2 regions of the Clavibacter rahimiani genome follow, and region 1 is predicted to be linked to the other one. Evidence: predicted binding sites of a transcription regulator. Region 1 holds the regulator's gene; the other holds the start of a gene.
The links. Region 1 encodes HspR, which represses chaperone genes until heat shock. Its sites were predicted from a motif close to AAGTTGAGTCNNNNNGACTCAACTT; they were not measured.
Positions count from the first base shown of each region.

Region 1 (4,857 bases):
CGGCGAGCTGAACGACCCGGCCGCGGGCCTCGAGGGGTTCTGGCCGACGGTCGCGGAGGTCGACCTCTCCACCATCGCGCTCGGCTTCGCCCTCATGATCGTGGGCCTCGTCGTCGAGCACGGCGAGCGCCTGCAGCGCGACACCCGCGGCCTCGTCTGATGGCGGGCGACGACGACGGCCCCACCGGCGTGCACTGCCGCCTCGACGAGCTCCTCGCCGCGCGCGGCATGACGCTCGCGCGGCTGAGCGCGATCGTGGGCGTCAGCCCGGTGAACCTGTCCGTGCTCAAGAACGACCGGGCCCGGGCGATCCGCTACTCCACGCTCGTCGCGGTCTGCCGCGCGCTCGAGTGCGAGATCGGCGACCTGCTGGTGCTGGATCCGCCGACGGCCTGACGGGCGGCGCCGGGCGCGCGTCAGGCCCGCGGATCCGGCTTCGTCGAGACGGCGACCGTGAACTTCGCGTTCCGGCCCGCCTCGCGCGTGGGGCCCACGATCCGCGTCAGCTGCGCCCGGTAGCCCAGCGGGCTGTTGTAGACGGTCCAGAGCTCGCCGCCCGGGCGGAGCATGCGCGCGGCGGCGGCGAACAGGCGCGGCGCGAGGCCGGCGTGCACCGTCGCGCCCGTGTGGAAGGGCGGGTTGAGCAGCACGAGGTCGACGGATCCGTCGGGCACGGTGGACCCGGCGTCGTCGCGCACCACGGTCACCCGCTCCGCGAGGCCGTTCGCGGCCACCGTCGCGCGCGCCGAGTCGACGGCCGCCCACGACTGGTCGGTCGCGACGACCCGGAGGTCCGGGCGCGCGAGCGCGACGGCCGCGGCGAGGACGCCCGTGCCGCAACCGAGGTCCACGGCACTGCGGGCGTCGGCGGGCAGGTCGGGCAGGAAGGACAGCAGGAAGCGCGTGCCGATGTCGATGCGCGCACCCGCGAAGGCGGCGCCATGTGCGCGCACCTCGAGGCCGAGATCGGGGTGCGACTCGCGGCGCGGGTAGGCGTCGGACGCCGGGGCCTCCCCGGACGGGCGCACCGGCCCGCGCGCGACGAGCACGCGCGACTTCTGCCGGGCGAGCGTGCCGCGGACGTCGGCGAAGCGCTGACGGAGCACGTCCGTCATGGCGGGCGTCATGTGCTTCACGCGGCCGCCGGCGAGCACGGTCACGTCGTCGGCGGCGGCAGCGGCGATCACGCCGGCCCACTCGTCGAGCGCGTCGAGGCTGCGCGGCAGGCGCGCGAGCACGACGCGGGCGCCTGCGGCGAGGGCGTCGTCGAGCCGGTGGTGGGCGATCTCCGCGGTCTCGCCCAGCAGCACGGCGTTGAGGTCGAGCGCGGTCTCGGAGGCGAGGGCGTCCTGGTGCACGCGGAGGCGGATCGGATCCCCGGCCCCGGCGCGACGCAGCGCGGCGGCGGCACCCAGCGCGAGCGCGCCGTAGGAGTCGCCGACCACGACGAGCTCCTCCGGCCGCACGGGGCGGCCGGCGTCGGCGGAGGACGCCAGCAGCGCGACCAGCTCGTCGAGCAGGAGGCGGTCGGCGGCGTCGGCCGCGAAGAGGTTGTCGGCCTCGACGTCGGGGCGGCGGCGGAGCGCGCCCAGGTCGAGGAGGTCGTCGGCGGCGGTCGCCGGGGCGGGGGCGTCGCTCACCGCGCGCCGCGTCCGCCGGCGTCGGCAGCGGCGTCGCGGCCGTCGGAGAGGCTGAGCGCCGCCCGGTACAGCACGACGTCGGTCTGCCGCGAGGGCCGCACGCCGGCGCGCAACGACACGACGTCGCCGTCGCCGCGGGCCGCGAAGACGCGGCGGCCGGGGCGGGAGAGCAGCTCGTCGGCGAGTGCCGTCTCGAGCTGGCGGACGCGTCCGCGGAGCTCGGTCACCTGGTTCTCGAGCTCGAGGATCCGGGCGATCCCCTCCAGGCTCACGCCCTCCGCGCCCAGCCGGGCGACCTCCCGCAGCTGCATGATGTCGCGCATCGAGTAGCGGCGGGAGCGCCCGGCCGTGCGGGTGGGCGACACGAGCCCGAGGCGGTCGTACTGCCGGAGCGTCTGCGGGTGCATGCCCGAGAGCTCGGCCGCCACGGAGATCACGAAGACCGGGGCGTCCTCGTCCATCGTGTCGCGGGGGTCCACGTCAGCCCCTGGCCCGATCGATGAGCGCCGACCGGGGGTCCTCGGCGGGGCCCGAACTCGCGAACGCGTCGAGCGCCACGCGCTGCGCGTCCGTGAGGCGGGACGGCACCGCGACCTCGATGCGCGCGAGCAGGTCGCCCGTGCCCTTCGGGGTCGTGACGCCGCGGCCCTTGACGCGCAGCACCTTGCCGCTCGACGTGCCGGGCGCGACCTTCAGCCGCACCGGCTCGCCGCCGAGCGTGGGCACCTCGATGGTCGCGCCGAGCGCGGCCTCGGGGAACGTCACGGGCACGTTGACCCGGAGGTTCAGCCCGTCGCGCTCGAACACGGGGTGCGGGCGCACGTGCACGGTGAGGATGATGTCCCCCGCCGCGCCGCCGTCGCCCGACGGCTCGCCCTTGCCGGCGAGGCGGATCTTCTGCCCGTCGGAGACGCCGGCCGGCACGCGCACCGTGAGGGGGCGGCCGTCGGAGTCCTGCAGGCGCACGACGTCGCCCTGCACGGCGGTGAGGAAGTCGATCGTCGTCGACGCGGTGACGTCGCGGCCCTTGGTGGGCGCGCCGTACCCGCGGTAGCCGCCGGTCGACTGGCCGAAGCCGCCGTTGCCGAACATGCCGCCGAGGATGTCCTCGAACCCGCCCTGGCTGTACTGCGGCTGGCCGGATCCGAACCCGGCGCGACGCCCGCGGCCGCCGGCCTGCTGGCCGAACATGCCGCCGAAGACGTCCTCGAAGCCGCCCGCCTGGCCGCCGCCGGCGCCGGGCGCGGTGAAGCGCGCGCCGGAGCCCATGGCGCGGACCTGGTCGTACTCCTTGCGCTGCTCCTTGTCGGCGAGCACGGCGTGCGCCTCGCTGATCTCCTTGAAGCGCTCCTCCGCCGACGGGTCGGGGTTGCTGTCCGGGTGGTACTGCCGGGCGAGCTTGCGGTAGGCCTTCTTGAGGTCGGCCTCCGAGACGTCCTTGGACACTCCGAGGACCTTGTAGAAGTCCTTGTCGAACCAGTCCTGGCTGGCCATCAGACGCCTCCCTTCTTCTTCTCGTGGTGGGGGCCGCACGGCCCCATCCGGGCGCCCGCGCGTGCGGACGCCCGGACCGGGGCGGGTGCAGCCGGATGGATGCTGCGGATGATGGCGCTACTCCGGCTTGTCGACGACGACCTTCGCGGCCCGCAGCAGCGTCTCGCCGATGTAGTAGCCACTCTCGACGACGTCCGCCACGGTGTCCACCTGGACCTCGGGGTTCGGCTTCTGGAAGATCGCCTCGTGCACCTGCGGGTCGAAGGCGTCGCCGACGGCGCCCACCTTGACCAGCCCGATGCGCTCCACGTTCGTCCGCAGCTTGGCGACGATCGCGGTGAGCGGGCCGCCCTCCGCGAGGTCGCCGTGCTTCTCGGCGCGGTCGAGGTCGTCGAGCACCGGGAGGATGCCCTTGACCACGTCGCCGACCGCGCGCTGACGCTCGATCTCGCGGTTGGCCTCGGTGCGCTTGCGGTAGTTGGCGTACTCCGCGGTGACGCGCTTCAGGTCCGCGAGGTGCTCGGAGTCGCCCTCGACGGGCTCGTTCCGGGTCTGCTCGATGAGGTCCTGGAGCTCCTCGTCCATGGGGTCGGTCGTCTCGACGTCGGGGCCCTCGGCCTCGACGAACGCGCCGTCCTCACCCGGGGCCGAGGCCGCGTCGGCCGCGGATCCCGCCGTGGCGTCGGACCCGGCCGGGGCCGAGGGGGCCGACTGCTCGGCTCCCTCGTCCTCGGGCGTGAGGCCGCCGTTCGCGGTGTCCTCGGTCATCGGTCCGTCTTCTTGTCCTGGTCGTCCTCGTCCACGACCTCGGCGTCGACGATGTCCTCGTCGTCCTTCTTCGCCTCGGGCGCGCCCTCGGACGCCTCACCGGCGGCCTGCTCCTGCTGGCCCTGCGCGTAGATGGCCTCGCCGAGCTTGGTCTGGCTCGCGGAGAGCTTGTCGAACGCGGTCTTCACGGCGGTCTCGTCGTCTCCGGCGAGGGCGCTCTTCAGGCCGTCGACGTCGCCCTGGACCTCGGACTTGACGTCCTCGGGGAGCTTGTCGTCGTTCTCCTTGATGAGCTTGTCGATCGAGTAGGCGAGCTGCTCCGCGTTGTTGCGGACCTCGGCCTGCTCGCGGCGCGTCTTGTCCTCCGCCGCGTGCTCCTCCGCCTCGCGGACCATGCGCTCGATGTCCTCCTTGCCGAGCGAGGATCCGCCCGTGATGGTCATCGACTGCTCCTTGCCGGTGCCCTTGTCCTTGGCGGACACGTGCACGATGCCGTTGGCGTCGATGTCGAAGGTGACCTCGACCTGCGGGATCCCGCGGGGCGCCGGCGCGATGCCGGTGAGCTCGAATGTGCCGAGGTTCTTGTTGTCGCGGGTGAACTCGCGCTCGCCCTGGAAGACCTGGATCGCGACGGACGGCTGGTTGTCGTCGGCCGTGGTGAAGGTCTCGCTGCGCTTGGTCGGGATGGCCGTGTTGCGCTCGATGAGCTTGGTCATGATGCCGCCCTTGGTCTCGATGCCGAGGCTCAGGGGGGTGACGTCGATGAGCAGGACGTCCTTGCGCTCGCCCTTCAGCACGCCGGCCTGGAGCGCGGCGCCGACGGCGACGACCTCGTCCGGGTTGACGCCCTTGTTGGGCTCCTTGCCGCCCGTGAGCTTCTTGACGAGCTCGACGACGGCGGGCATGCGGGTCGATCCGCCGACGAGGACCACGTGGGCCACGTCGCCGACCGAGA
Region 1 is NZ_CP199790.1:68,720-73,576, reverse strand. It holds gene ACT7CP_RS00360 (hypothetical protein) at 1-160, shown strand, start outside; gene ACT7CP_RS00355 (helix-turn-helix domain-containing protein) at 160-396, shown strand; gene ACT7CP_RS00350 (class I SAM-dependent methyltransferase) at 417-1,640, opposite strand; gene ACT7CP_RS00345 (heat shock protein transcriptional repressor HspR) at 1,637-2,101, opposite strand; gene ACT7CP_RS00340 (DnaJ C-terminal domain-containing protein) at 2,121-3,134, opposite strand; gene ACT7CP_RS00335 (nucleotide exchange factor GrpE) at 3,252-3,902, opposite strand; gene dnaK (molecular chaperone DnaK) at 3,899-4,857, opposite strand, start outside.

Region 2 (4,857 bases), 940 kb from region 1:
GTCGGCGAGCGCGTCGATCACGTAGGTCATCTGCGTCTTGTCGATCCCGAGGCGCTGCGCGAGGGCGAGCTGCGAGGTGGGCTCCTCCGTGGTGATCGCGACGAGCACCTGGTACCCGCGCGGCCCGCCCGGCACGTCCGCCACGGCGGTCTGCGCGGTGCGCGCGAAGCCCTGGTAGACGGCCTGGATGGACCAGCCGAACTGCGTCTCGATGCCGCCCGATCCCCAGTCGATGCCCGTGGCGTCGTCGGCGGCGCGGTCGTCGGCCCGGGGGGCGGAGGCGGCGGGGGAGGTCATGCCGAGATCGTATCCGGTTCAGATCGTCTTGTGTGAAGATGATCTCCGAGCGCAGGCATCCGCCGCGCGCCACGACCCCCATCGGAGCCGCGCATGTCCGCCATCACCCCCTTCCGCCTCGACGTCCCCGAGGCCGACCTCGACGACCTCCGCCGCCGCCTCCTCGCCACCCGCTGGCCCGATCCCGAGACCGTCGGCGACACCTCCCAGGGCCCGCAGCTCGCGCGCATGCGGCGCTTCGTCGAGCGCTGGGCCGACGGCTACGACTGGCGCCGCACCGAGGCGCTGCTCAACGGCTGGGGCCAGCACACGACGGAGGTGGACGGCCTGCGGATCCACTTCCTGCACGTGCGCTCCCCCGAGCCCGGCGCCCGTCCGCTGCTGCTGACGCACGGCTGGCCGGGCTCGGTCCTCGAGTTCCGCCACGCGATCGGCCCGCTCACCGACCCGGTGGCGCACGGCGGCTCCGCGGAGGACGCCTTCCACGTCGTGATCCCGAGCCTCCCCGGCTTCGGCTTCTCGGGGAAGCCGACGGGCACGGGCTGGGGCGCGCGGCGCACGGCCCGCGCCTGGGCCGAGCTCATGCGCCGCCTCGGCTACGACGCCTGGTACGCGCAGGGCGGCGACCTCGGAGCGTCGGTCACGTCCGAGCTCGCGGCCCTCGAGGCCGCGGAGGGCATCGGGCTCCGGGCGATCCACCTCAACATGGCGCCCTTCATGCCCACGGACGACGAGATGCGCGAGGCCACCGACGAGGAGCGGCGGATGATGGCGGAGACCGGGCACTACTGGCAGCAGCTGTCCGGCTACTCGCAGATGATGTCGACCCGGCCGCAGACCGTCGGGTACGCGCTGCAGGACTCCCCCGCGGGGCTCGCCGCGTGGATCTACGCCATGTTCCAGGACGTCGGCGGATCCCACGACGAGCACGGCGACGCCGAGGCGCTCTTCGCGCTCGACGAGATGATCGACGACGTGATGCTGTACTGGCTGCCCGGCACGGCGGCCTCCGCGGCGCGCTTCTACTGGGAGTCGGCGCAGGTCGGCTGGGCGACGCCGGGCACGATCGACGCGCCGATCACCATCCCGACGGGGCTCAGCGTCATGCCGGGCGAGTACGTGCGCCGATCGCGCCGCTGGGCGGAGCGCCGGTACACGGACCTCGTGCTGTTCAGCGAGGTCGCGCGCGGCGGGCACTTCGCGCTGCTCGAGCAGCCGGGGCTCCTCGTCGACGACATCCGGACGACGTTCCGCGGGCGCTGATCCGCGACCCGGCGGGTCAGCCCCCGAACGGCCGCAGCGACACCGACTCGAGGGTGCCGTCGCGGGTCTGGTCGACCACGAGGCGCACGGCGCGCGCGACGGACGCGGGCTCGAGGTAGCGCGCCTCGTCGTACTCGCCGCCCTCCTTGGCGCGGAGCTCGCGCTGCATGTCGGTGGCGACGCGGCCCGGGTGCACGCTCGAGACGCGCACGCCGTGCGGGCGCTCCTCCTCGCGGAGGGCGTCGCCGAGGGCGCGGAGGGCGAACTTGGATCCCGCGTAGACGCCGCCCGTGGGATTCGCCGTGAAGCCGGATCCGGAGTTGACGAGCACGACCTGCCCGCGGGCCGCCCGGAGCGCGGGCAGGAGGATCCGCGTGACCTCGGCGACCGCGAAGACATTGACCTCGAACACCCGGCGCCACTCCTCGACGGGCGTGCGGTCGACGGCGTCGCCGCCGATCACGCCGGCCGAGTGCACGAGCACATCGAGCCGGTCGAGCGCGGGGACGGATCCCTCCAGCCCGCCCGCGGCGAGGTCGGCGGCCCAGCCGACGGCGTCGGGGAGGGAGGCGGCGAGCGCGTCGACCGCGTCCCGGTCGCGCCCGTGGACGATGACGCGGTGGGTGCGGCCGAGGTCCTCGGCGATCGCCCGGCCGATGCCGCGGGTGGCCCCGGTGACGAGGGCGACGGGGCGGGCGGTGTCGGTCATGGGTCCTCCTGGTGGCCGGGCCTCCAGGCTACCCACGGCGTCCGGCCTCCCCGCCCGGTGCGGTCCGGGGCCGTCCGGGGCATGACGTAGCGTGAAGGGGACCCGGTCGCGAGGCCGGGTCCCCGCCCCGACCCGCACCGAGAGGATCCGCCCGTGCACGCCCGCTTCCCCGCCAGCCTCGAGGTGCTGCGCCAGGAGGCCCGCGACGAGCTGGACGCCGTGATCGAGCACCGCTGCCGGAACGGCGACGACCCGTGGGAGGTCATCCCGGAGCTGCCCACCGTGGACGAGCACGTGGTGGCGACCCTCCGGCAGGACGCGCTCGAGGCGGACGGCGTGGCGGAGGAGCTCGCGCGCGTGCGCCATCCGTCGACCGCGCCGGGCGTCGTCGCGCGCTTCGAGTACCGGCTGCTGCGCGGGATCGCGCTGGAGCATCCGGACCTCTCACGCGCGGTCTGGACCCTCATCGGGCGCATGGAGCGCGACCTCCGCCGACGCGCCTGAACCGGTGGTCAGAGCGCCATTCGCCCTGGGCGAACGGCTTGGCACTCGCATGCCCCGAGTGCTAATCTCGACGCAGTTGAGCCGAGGGGGCTCAACCCCACAGATCATCAGAGGAGTCGAGCATGAACATGACCTTCGATCCGTTCCGCGAGCTGGACCGCGCCATGGGCGCCCTGGCCGAGACCCGCCAGGCCAACCGTCCGATGCCCATCGACCTGCACCGCGAGGGCGACACCTACGTGCTGGCCGCCGACCTCCCGGGCATCGACCCGGGCTCGGTCGACATCGACGTGGACGGCCAGCTGCTGACCATCCGCGCGGAGCGCACGCTCGCCGGCGACCCCGGGGTCCGCTGGCTCACCCGCGAGCGCGTGGCCGGCACGTTCCTGCGCCAGCTCACGCTCGGCCAGGGCATCGACACCGAGCGCATCTCGGCGCACTACGCCAACGGCGTGCTCAGCGTCACCATCCCGGTGAGCGAGCGGGCGAAGCCGCGCAAGATCGCGGTCACGTCCGAGGAGCCCCAGGGCCAGGACGCGCGCACGCTGACGGTGGAGCAGGGCGCGTCCGCCGCGAGCTGATCCGCCCGGTGCCCCTTCGGCGCCGCCCACGACGAGGAGCCGTCGTCCGCACCGCGGGCGGCGGCTCCTCGCATGTCCGGGGGCGCCGGGTCAGCCGATGCGCGGCCGGAGCCCCGCGTGGATCGCGAGCGGGTTCACGAGCGAGCCGTGGATCTGGAGCACGGGGTCGGCGAGGTCGACCATCCGCCGGTTGTCCCGGAGCTGCAGCCGGTTGAGGCACGAGCGCGCGAACGACGGCGCGAAGAGGTCGAACCGGGCGGCGCGCTCCGCGAGCTCCGGGTGCGCGCGCTCGTGGTCGGCGAGCGCCTCGGCGGCCACGCGCCACAGGCCGTCGGGTCCGAGGTCGTCGCGGTCCTCGAGGAGCGCGGCGGCGAAGCGGAGGAAGCCGTCCATCACGTCGGTGAAGACCGTGAGGGCGCGCTCGTCCTCGGGGACGTCCATCCGGATCCGCCGCACGTCCTCCGGCAGGTCCCGCTCCGGGTCGAACAGGGCCACCTCCTCGGCGATGTCCTTCATCAGCACGCGGACGACGACGTGGTCGCGCAGCACGAGGATCACGTTCTCGCCGTGGGGCATGAACGCGAGGTCGTGCGCGAGGAGCGCGTGCGCGAGCGGCACGAGGTAGGCGTCGAGCCAGCGGCGGAGCCAGGCCGCGGCACCGATCCCCGACGCGTCGATGAGCGCCCCGATCACGGGGGCACCGGCCGCGTCGACGTGCAGGAGGCTCGTCATGCTCATGAGCCGCTCGCCCTCCGCGAGTCCCGGCACCGGCGACTCGCGCCAGAGCGCGGACAGCATCTTCCCGTGCGCGTGGCCGGGCGGCAGGGCCGAGTCGACGCGGGCGTCGCGCACGCCGACGGACGCGACCTCGCGGAGGATCCCGAAGCCGAGCCGCGCGAACTCCGCGTCGCCCACGACGAGCGCGTGCACCCAGTCGTTGATCGCCGGGGTCACGGCCATGTAGGCCGGCGACAGCCCGCGCGTGAACCCCATGTTGAGGATCGACAGCGACGTCTTCACGTAGCAGCGCTCGGGGGTCGTGCGGTTGGCCCAGGTGCGGATCGACTGCTGGGCGCCGTACTCGTCGTCGCCCGTGCCGAGGAGCACGATGTCGCGCGTCGCGACGAGCCCGGCGAACGTGACCGTGACGACGTTCTCCCACTGCCACGGGTGCACGGGGACGAGCACGCGGGCGGCGGGGTCGATGCCGAGGTCGGCGAGCCGCGCGCGGAAGCGGTCGCGGACGGACGCGCCGAGCTCCGCGTCGAGGAACGCGTCCCGGTCGAGGCCGTCGACGGCGGCGAAGTGCGCGAGGCGCTCGTGCACGGCGAGCCAGAGGATCCGGACGTCCTGACCCGCCTCGGGCGCGTACCGGTCGTGGTCGTCGAGGTCGAAGCCGATGCGGCCGTTGGTCGCGACGAAGCACGGGTGGCCCTCGTCCATCGTCGACTCGACCTCGGCGTACGAGGCGGTGAGGAGGCCGCGCGCGTCGGGCACGTCGCG
Region 2 is NZ_CP199790.1:2,311,122-2,315,978, forward strand. It holds gene ACT7CP_RS10965 (MarR family winged helix-turn-helix transcriptional regulator) at 1-297, opposite strand, end outside; gene ACT7CP_RS10970 (epoxide hydrolase family protein) at 391-1,560, shown strand; gene ACT7CP_RS10975 (SDR family oxidoreductase) at 1,577-2,269, opposite strand; gene ACT7CP_RS10980 (hypothetical protein) at 2,423-2,773, shown strand; gene ACT7CP_RS10985 (Hsp20/alpha crystallin family protein) at 2,896-3,354, shown strand; gene ACT7CP_RS10990 (GNAT family N-acetyltransferase) at 3,445-4,857, opposite strand, start outside.
Region 2: a site for HspR is predicted at 2,847-2,871, ahead of ACT7CP_RS10985 (Hsp20/alpha crystallin family protein). Genes of this name have one in related genera too.